Regions from separate parts of the Gilliamella sp. B14448G11 genome, predicted to be linked through region 1. Evidence: riboswitches for the same ligand, from Rfam matches in the RefSeq annotation. Region 1 holds a riboswitch; the other holds the start of a gene.
The links. A riboswitch is a leader RNA that binds a small molecule or an ion and turns the genes downstream of it on or off. The one in region 1 is predicted to bind preQ1.
Positions count from the first base shown of each region.

Region 2: linked by a shared signal. The riboswitch ahead of queF (preQ(1) synthase) and the one ahead of queD (6-carboxytetrahydropterin synthase QueD) in region 1 are both predicted to bind preQ1.

Region 1 is NZ_JACFPX010000011.1:82,237-87,567, forward strand. It holds gene clpB (ATP-dependent chaperone ClpB) at 1-2,106, opposite strand, end outside; PreQ1 riboswitch class I at 2,392-2,437, shown strand; gene queD (6-carboxytetrahydropterin synthase QueD) at 2,441-2,869, shown strand; gene H3S88_RS08750 (7-carboxy-7-deazaguanine synthase QueE) at 2,866-3,480, shown strand; gene H3S88_RS08755 (DUF1176 domain-containing protein) at 3,591-4,679, shown strand.
Region 2 is NZ_JACFPX010000010.1:45,756-51,086, forward strand. It holds gene H3S88_RS08150 (bpX6 domain-containing protein) at 1-2,426, shown strand, start outside; PreQ1 riboswitch class I at 2,575-2,619, shown strand; gene queF (preQ(1) synthase) at 2,622-3,095, shown strand; gene queC (7-cyano-7-deazaguanine synthase QueC) at 3,123-3,776, shown strand; gene H3S88_RS08165 (7-cyano-7-deazaguanine/7-aminomethyl-7-deazaguanine transporter) at 3,824-4,495, shown strand; gene H3S88_RS08170 (alpha-2-macroglobulin) at 4,751-5,331, shown strand, end outside.

The sequences.
Region 1 (5,331 bases):
TCCATCGGTTAAGCGTCCATCATCTAATACTTGTAATAAAATATTAAAGACATCAGGATGTGCTTTTTCGACTTCATCCAACAAAATGACTGAATAAGGACGACGTCTTACGGCTTCAGTCAAATAACCGCCCTCTTCATATCCTACATATCCCGGAGGCGCACCAATTAAACGTGCTACAGAGTGCTTTTCCATAAACTCGGACATATCGATTCTGACCATTGCATCTTCGCTATCAAACATAAAGTTAGCCAAAGCCTTACAAAGTTCAGTTTTACCAACGCCCGTTGGACCCAAGAACAAGAAAGAGCCAATTGGTTTATTTGGATCAGACAATCCTGCTCGACTACGACGAATCGCATTAGCTACCGCAACAACGGCTTCGTCTTGACCAATCACACGTTTATGTAACGCATCTTCCATATGTAATAATTTATCTTTTTCACTTTCCAGCATTCTTGAAACAGGAATACCGGTTGCTTTAGATAATACTTCGGCAATCTCGTTATCGGTGACTTTATTACGCAATAACTTCATCGTCTTGCCTTCAAGCTGTGTTGCTGATGCTAGTCTTTTCTCGAGTTCTGGTATTTTGCCATATTGAAGCTCTGACATTTTATTAAGATCACCAGCACGACGAGCTTGTTCTATTTCAGTTCGTGCTTTTTCCAACTCAGCTTTGATTGTCTGAGTACCAGAAACAGCAGCCTTCTCTGACTTCCACTCTTCTTCAAGTGACGCATACTCTTTTTCTTTCTCAGCAAGTTCATCGTTTAGCATCTCTAGTCGTTTTTTACTCGCATCATCAGACTCTTTTTTAAGCGCTTGTTGCTCAAGTTTGAGCTGAATAATACGGCGTTCAAGTCGATCTAAGGATTCGGGTTTTGAATCCATTTGCATACGAATACTTGATGCAGCTTCATCAATTAAGTCAATGGCTTTATCAGGAAGCATACGATCGGAAATATAACGATGCGATAACGTTGCTGCCGCCACAATTGCCGGATCGGTAATTTGTACATGGTGATGTAATTCATAACGTTCTTTTAAACCACGCAAGATAGCAATGGTGTCTTCAACAGTTGGTTCAGCCACATACACTTTTTGGAATCGACGCTCTAAAGCGGGATCTTTTTCAATATATTGACGGTATTCATCTAACGTTGTTGCGCCAACACAATGTAATTCACCGCGGGCTAATGCAGGTTTTAACATATTACCTGCATCCATTGCACCATCGCTTTTACCTGCACCGACCATGGTATGGATTTCATCAATAAATAAAATAATGCGCCCTTCTTCTTTGGCTAAATCTTTTAAAACGGCTTTTAAGCGTTCTTCAAATTCACCTCGATATTTAGCGCCAGCAATTAAAGCACCCATATCTAAAGACAATACGCGCTTATTACGTAATCCTTCTGGTACTTCACGGTTTACAATACGTTGTGCAAGTCCTTCAACAATTGCTGTTTTACCCACACCAGGCTCACCAATTAACACTGGATTATTTTTAGTACGACGTTGTAATACTTGAATTGTACGACGAATTTCTTCATCACGCCCAATCACTGGATCGAGCTTACCTTGTTCAGCACGCTCGGTTAAATCAATGGTATATTTTTTCAACGCACCACGTTGATCTTCGGCATTGGCATCGTTCACGTTATCACTTCCTCTTACTTGACTTACGGCCTGATTTAATCTGTCTTTTGTGATCCCTGATTTTTTAAGAATATCACTAAGACTACCCTTTTCGTCTAAAGCCGCTAAGATAAAGAGTTCAGACGAGATATAACTATCGCCATTTTTTTGTGCTAATTTGTCACAAAGATTTAAAACGCGGACAAATTCTTGTGATGGAATAACTTCACCACCCACGCCTTGAACTTGTGGCAATCGATCAATAGCTTGATTTAATTCTTGCTGTAACATTGCTACATTAGCACCAGCCGCTGCCAGTAAAGGCTTGACACTGCTACCTTCTTGATTAAGCATAGCGGATAAAACATGGACTGGTTCTATATATTGATTATCTTTACCTAATGCTAATGATTGTGCATCAGCTAAAGCTTGTTGGAATTTATTAGTGAGTTTATCTAACCTCATATTAACTATCTCCTGAGCAATAGATTTGGCTTAAATGCTTTAAGCAGATAAACCATTTGCATGGTTACTAAATGAGTGTGGAAAGATAAATTTCAAGAGTTTTTTATGAAAATTTTTTACAAAAAATCGACAATAAAATTAATTTATATTCTGTTGTTGAAATAAGCAAAATATAAACGTTCAATTTTACACCGTTAGTGTAATAAATATTGCTCGGAATAACAATTGTAAGATGACAATTAAGCATTAATCCATTATATTAGCCGCTCTATTTTGTTAGGTGGTCTAACCGTGGTTCGTAATCCATCCCACGAAAAAAAACTAGGAATGATACATGTTCAAAATTGCTAAAGAATTTCAATTCGATGCTTGTCATATGTTAGACGGGCACAACAAAAAATGTCACAACCTGCACGGTCATACTTATCGCTTATTAGTCGAAATTGAAGGTGATCTAATAGATAACGGTTCTAGCGCTGATATGGTGATGGATTATGCTGATTTAAAAGCAATAGTGAAACAGCATATTGTTGATCCTCTCGATCATGCTTATCTATATAATCAAAATAATCCTAATGAGTGCCGTATTGCTTCATTATTAAAAGAGATGAATCGCAAAATTTACGCCTTTCCTTGTCGTACAACTGCCGAAGGTATGAGTAAATTTATTTTTGATTGTCTGTCACAATATTTACCTATTTCAATGATCAAACTCTGGGAAACCCCAACGTCTTACTGCGAGTATCATCGGAGCGAAAAATGACAGAATTTCGCATTGTTGAAATCTTCGAATCATTACAGGGCGAAGGTTACAATACAGGCATGCCTGCTATTTTTATTCGTTTTGCTGGTTGTAATTTAAATTGCGTTTGGTGCGATACTAACTTTCGCCAATACACCCGTTTTACATTAGAACAGTTATTGACGAAAGTTAAACAATATACAAGCAAAAACATCATTATTACCGGTGGTGAACCAACTATGGTTAAAGCGCTACCAGAGTTACTTTTACCACTAAAACAGGCTGGTTACTATATTGCTATTGAAAGTAATGGATTAGGTAAAGTCGATCCTCTAATTGACTATATCGCCCTTAGCCCTAAATTCTGCTATCAAGCACGATATCAAAAAATCGTACAACCGACTGCAAGTGAAGTGCGAATTGTTGCCGAAAATCATGTGGACTTTCTTCCTTTTTGCCAATATATTGAACAAAATATTCAAGCAAAACGTTATTATCTTTCCCCTTGCGAAAAAAAGGGTGAATTTAATATGTTTGAAACAATTGAATTACTTGGCAAAATTAACCAAAACCGCAACGACAACAAGTGGCTACTCAGTATTCAAACGCACAAGTTTGCAAATATAGAGTAATCTTTTTTAATTAACTGCCAAATATAAAAAAATCAATTCAATCTATAAATTATGCTTTAAATTTTAATTGGTTAGCTTTATTATTGTCCAATATTCTTTGGGTGATGTTTATGTTTAATCGTATTTTAGTCGGATTATTTTTTTTATTCACATTGGTTCATTACGCGTATGCCAATACGGCAGTTGAGTTTTACTATATAAATTGGGAAATGGTTTGTGATAATACTTTGACTTGTCGTGTGGCAGGTTTTGGTAGAGAGTTAGATGATGGTGATAGTCATATATCAATTCTACTCGAGCGCAAAGCTGGTGCAAATCAACCTATTACTGGTGGTTATTTTAAATACGAATCTTATAAATATGAAGACGATGACAAAAAAGAGCAAATACTAAAGAATCACCCAATCAGCCTAGTTATTAATAATAAAGACTTGGGTACACTAATAAAGAAACCCAATTCTATTTATCAATTAAAACCTCATCAATTAAGCGCACTCCTTAGAGTATTAAAAAAAACTGATAATGAAATTTTTTTCAAGCAAGGCGACAGATATTGGGAGTTATTTGATATAGGCTATAATGCGGTAATGTTAAAAATGGATGAAGTACAAGGCCGTATCGGTACAATTGGTGCAATAATAAAATCAGGTAAGAAAAGCGAAAATCATGTTTATAAGCCAATACCTGCTCCTGTCATAAAAAAAGGTACTGTAATTAAGTCTGATGAAAGCAAAAAACTAACATTAGACGAAGTAATAGCAATTTTTCCTGAATTTAAAACACGCTATAGTGACGAAAAAGAAGCTGACTGTTTTTCTTATGATTTAGATGATGAAGAAGATAACTTTAAACCGCATTTTTATCTATACAAATTAGATAAGAATAACGATTTATTAAAAGCTTCGTGTTTAAGAGGTGCTTATAATTTTAGTGATGCTTATTGGGTTATTCCTAAGGAAAAAATAAACAATAACAAAATTGAGTTTGTAGTAACCAATGTATTTCCTGAATATAATAATGGTGTTATAAAAAGCGACCGTAAAATGCGAGGATTGGGTGACTGTTGGATATATGAAGAACTCACATGGAACGGGCGTAAATTCGTACCTTCTGCAAAAAACACCACTGGCTCATGTAACGGGTTTCTTGGTGGAACATGGAGACTACCGATTTTGGTTACACGGGTTGTAACTAAATAGACATAAATTAATTAATATTAGGTTTAATTTGCAAAAAATATTCATAACCCTATCCCATTTTAATTTTATGTCTACACCTAATATTTGATTTGGATTTCACCTTATAAACAAGATGATTATATACATGGCGAGTTATTTATCATACTGCATTCACTTCTAAATGGTATTGAGACTGCGCCATAAAATATGAACTCTTATAAGTCTTTTATCAACCTATCGATTCTTAAAATTAAATTCAGATAACAATAAAAAGTAAAATGGTATAGACTCCTGAATATTTTTTACAAAATCAATTATAACTTATTAATATAATTGATTTATTAAATTAAAGTTAATCCAATGATTCAATCACATTAAAATCTTATTTATTGTTTATCAGTATTTTTCACAAGAATATTTTTCAGTAATTGTGCAGTCCGTTATTTTTGTCAAAAAGTTTCAGGTTATGGGTATGCTTCAGTAAAATGAATTTTTAGGATTAATGATTAAAAAAACACTGAACGAAATAGTTATAGAGGTGCATAAAATTCTAATTATTTTTATCATTGTAATTCATATTTAGAATTATTGTGTCTTTATGATGAAACGGTATACACTCCTGAATATTTTTTACAAAACTAATTATAACTTATTAATATAATTAATTTATTAA
Region 2 (5,331 bases), on a different contig from region 1:
AACAAATATTTGATGGCAAAATACCTGTGCCAAGTCCTCGAAAATTACAATTTATTGATAGTAATGAGATAACTAATCAAGATAAAGAAATTGATGAACAAAATAATCATTTGTCTCAAGAAAAACTCATTAAAAAAAGTCATATTATTTTAGCAGTAGTTATTCCTTCAATATTGCTGATAGCATTGTATGTTATTTATTCTCTAAAAATATCTTCATTTAATACTTCACTTGGTAAAAATCTCTATAAAATATTTATTTTTATAATAGTAAGCTTTTTTCATGTGAGTATTTTTGTTATTTTTATTAAAACCATAAAAATGCTAAATCGAATCTTTTCGGAAGAAAAAAAAGAAGATTTAGTTGATGGCATGTTAAAAAAATCATTTTCTTACAGTATTAATGCCAATGAGTTACCACAAGTTAATCACTCATCTTTGTCATCTCCCTCTCAGCATAAAAAAAAATCACTGCTTAACAGCCATTCTTTTTTATCATTATTTTCAAAATATAGTCATTTGTTTTCTTTTCGACAGAGTAACTACATTGAAACAATGATTAAAAAGTTTGAGAAAGGTGATTTGTTAAATGCCTTGCGTTACGCTCTTCCGATCAATGATGAGAAAAATTCAATCGAAAAAACCTATGGTACACCCAAACCACGAAATAAACTGTCGATAAGTGATTGTGTTTATGGCGATTCATCCTCAATTTATCTTGATTCTGAAAAGCTTAAATACCTGAAAAAACTATATCGACAAAGCTTTGAGACGTTAGCCAAACAAAATAAAATAGAAGAAGCGGTTTTTGTTCTAGTAGAACTGCTCAATCATTTAGAAGAAGGAATAGAATTTTTAGAACAACACAACCGATATAAACAAGCCATGGAGTTAGCAATTGCAAGGAATGCTAAAACTCAGTTATGTATAAAACTTTGTTGTTTGGCAAATGAATGGAATACAGCGGTTATGTTAGCCAGACGCGATAATGCTTTTGAAGCTGTAATTTTGATGCTTGAAAAACAACACTTTGAAATAGCCAATAAATTAAAACTTTACTGGGCTAAGACTTTAGCCGAAAAAGCAGATTGGTTAGCTGCAATTGATGTCATTTGGTCACTCTCGGAATATCGTTATCTTGCTGAACAGTGGTTTAATAACATGGATATATACGATGCTAAAGCGATCGTAAAGCGTCTTATTTTAATACCTAATTCGATAATAAAACTTGAAAGAACTTTGATCGAGATAAAAACTGAACAAGCTCATTATCGAGTAAGATTAGATCTGGCTAATGAAATTTTAAAAAATCAGCAAAATATTCAAAAATTGCAAGGTTTATTACGAATGATGATCAACGAGATAATTGTTGATGCCATTACTTATCCTAATGAGTTAACTAAAGCTAAAATTGCAAAATTAATTACTCTTACTGAAGATAGAACATTACAGATAGATCTGCCTATCTCCTCGTTAAAACTGGTTAGGCATAAATCTTTATTAATGCAATATCATTTGGATCATTATCAGAGTCCGCAAAAAGGCCATAGAGCGATTTATGACATGATCCCGCTAATCAATAATCAATATTTGCTTGCATTAGGTGAAGCAGGGATTATAAGAGTGGATAATAAAGGCAAGCAACTTGAGCATTTTATGATTGTTGCCGATAAGTTTGTCGTATCTTCGAATCGATTGCAAATTTTAGCTTTGGCTAAACAAGATAATTACTACCGCATTCATAAACTTGATTTAAGTACCAAGAAAACAATCGATCTAGGCGTTGTTAACTTCCAATTATGCTGCTTTGAGTTTGATGGTATAAATTGGGCTATCATTAGAAATAATTGCCTTGAACTTATTGATATTAGTAATAAATTATCTGTGGTACGGCGAATCGATCTTTATCCTAATGTGATAAATAAGTTGGTGATTAAAAATCATGAAATAATGGTTTTAACCCACAACGCTGAGAAAAAAGATGAAATTTTGTATTATTGTTTACCTGACTATAGTTTAACAAAACGATTGGAAATTGATGGGTATTATGACAGGTTAATAATGGGTAATAATCACAAGATCTTAAAAGTTGAATATATTGAATCGACTAAACGCGTGCAATTTAAATATCACTATAACCATGATTTCGAGTTTCAATTACAAATCGAGAAAAAACAATTTGATAATTTAATTATATTATCTACAGGCGAACTTATAGCATTAATCATTCAACGAATAAATGAAACAGGTTATGAAATTAATCTTTTTAATCCCTATACTAATCGCAAACATATAACGATTGATTGGCAATCATCAACAATTGTGTCGTGTTCTTCTATCGGTAATGAATATTATTTTTTTGATAAACAAGGTAGAGTGATGCACATAAACATTACTGAAAATAAAGTAACTTCTTTTTCTTTATAAAAATTCATTAGACAGTTAATTTTTTAAAGAAATATTGGCTAGTTTTTACAGTTAACTATTTCATTCGTTCACAAGTCATATGTTTAATCACAAGGGTTAAGAACGATATTCTAGACTTTTTTTGTAAAAAAGAGTAATGTGTGCGGTTTGTCTCGTGGTTCGTGAACCTCCCACGCTAAAAAACTAAGGAAAATTATGAGTAACGTTACATTATTAGGCGATCAGTCTGTTCGCTATCCAACAACCTATAGTCCAGAAATTCTGGAAACTTTTGATAATAAACATCCCGGTAATGATTATTTTGTTAAATTTAATTGTCCGGAATTTACCAGTCTTTGTCCTATTACTGGGCAACCTGATTTTGCCACAATTTATATTTCTTATGTGCCTAACATCAAAATGGTTGAAAGCAAATCTCTTAAGCTGTACTTGTTTAGCTTTCGTAATCATGGTGATTACCATGAAGATTGCATCAATATCATTATGAAAGATCTGATCAAATTAATGGATCCTAAATACATTGAAGTGTGGGGTAAATTCACACCACGTGGAGGTATTTCAATTGATCCTTATGCCAATTATGGTAAAGCTGATACTCGGTGGGAGCAAATTGCGCTCAATCGTTTAGCGAATCATGATCTTTATCCTGAAAAAGTCGATAATCGCTAATTTGTTCAATCTGACAGGAATTTTTTAATGAAAAATCGTAAAGCACTCGTGATATTTTCTGGCGGGCAAGATTCGACTACGTGTTTATTACAAGCCATTGCCGATTATGGACTTGAAAATGTTGAAACTATCAGCTTCCAATATGGTCAACGTCATAGTATTGAATTAGATAAAGCTAAATGGATTGCTGAAGATTTAGGTGTCAAGCAAACCGTAATTGATACATCAGTTATTAAACAGACGACCAATAACGCTTTGATTGACGATTCACAAGAAATTAAAGCTGCACAAGATGGCGATTATCCAAATACGTTTGTCGATGGTCGTAATATGCTGTTTTTATTGTTAGCTGGTTGTTATGCCAAACAGCAAGATATTCAAGATATTATTATCGGCGTATGTGAAACAGATTTTAGTGGTTATCCAGATTGTCGTGATATTTTTATTAAATCCATGAATGTATCTATGAATTTAGCGATGGATTATGCGTTTAATATTAAAACCCCGTTGATGTATCTTACTAAAGCTCAAACATGGGAAATGGCTGATAAATTGGGTTATCTTGATTATGTTCGTCAAAATACTCATACCTGTTATTACGGTGTAGAAGGGGGATGCGGTAAATGTCCAAGTTGTATGCTGCGTGATAAAGGTCTACAAGAATATCTGGCCAAAACTTAAAAAATATTTATCTGGGTTCTCTCACCCCATTAAAAAAGGAAACAAATATGTATTTGAACGTTCATTCACAATTGATTGAAAAACAATTTACTCGACAGCAAAAGCATAAAGCACTAGGCTGGTTAGCTTTTTTTCATATTATTGTTATTGCTTCCAGTAACTATTTGGTGCAAATTCCATTTGATATTTTTGGATTTCATACTACTTGGGGAGCCTTTACATTTCCATTTATTTTTTTAACCACTGATTTAACTATCCGTATTTTTGGTGCCAGTTTGGCAAGAAAAATTATCTTTGTGGTTATGATTCCCGCTTTACTGTTTTCATATCTGATTTCGGTTCTATTTTTCGAAACCCACTGGGTAGGTTGGTCAGCATTGACCCAATTTAATAGTTTTGTTTTTCGCATAGCATTAGCCAGTTTTGCAGCTTATTTAGTTGGGCAATTAATGGATATTACTGTTTTTAACTATTTAAGAAAAAATCAATTTTGGTGGGTGGCACCCTCAGCTTCAGCAATCTTTGGTAATGGTATTGATACTATTGTCTTTTTTGCTATTGCCTTTTACAAAAGTAGTGATGAATTTATGGCTAATCATTGGGGTGAAATTTCGTTAATGGATTATAGTTTTAAAATTTTAATTTGTGGTTTATTCTTTTTACCATTATATGGAATTATTTTGAATTTTATCTTAAAAAAATTAACTGTAAAAAAGTAATAAATCAGCCAGCTTTTGCTTAATAATTCTGAAATCATCTAACATTTAGAACTTATTGATAACACAATATGTTCTAAATGTCAGTAATACTACTTTCCAATAAACCCAGATCAACGATTCTTTCAAAAATTTGATTGCTTACCTAAAAATTCAATTTGTTTGTAAAGATATTTTGCTAAACGTTTGGTGACAGTGCATAATATTGACCAAAAATAGTCACAACATTTAGTGAAATAAAAGGAATTGGGTGAAATAATGAGATTAACTAAACACTTAGCTATGTTGGGTTTGTTTTTAACGCTATGTGCACAAGCAAAAAACAACGAGCTAACGACAAATATAACCGCTAATCAAAAAAATAGCACAACTCAAAACTCGAGTGTTAATTCGCAATTGCATAATGTATTTAATCCAACACCAGAATTAATCGAAAAATATAAAGATAAAAAACTTGAAATTCTTGATTGTTCGGAGATGATTATTGATGGATCAAGTACTTTAGTCGTGACTTTTTCTGTTCCACTTCTTCCTAAATTAAATTTTTCAAATTTACTGAGATTAGTTGACAAGGAAACGGGTGTTGTCGATGGTGACTGGGAGTTGTCTGATAATGGTTTGGAATTAAGACATCGTTATCTTGCACCAAATCGTAAATTAGATTTAACCATTGATAAAATGTTAACGGCGATTAATAACAAGAGTTTACAATCAGTTTATGAAAAAGAATTAACCACTCGGGATCGTCAGCCATTAGTAAATTTTGCAAGTACTGGATTATTATTACCGAGTCAGTCCATGAGTGGATTACCTGTGACGACATTGAACATTAATAAGGT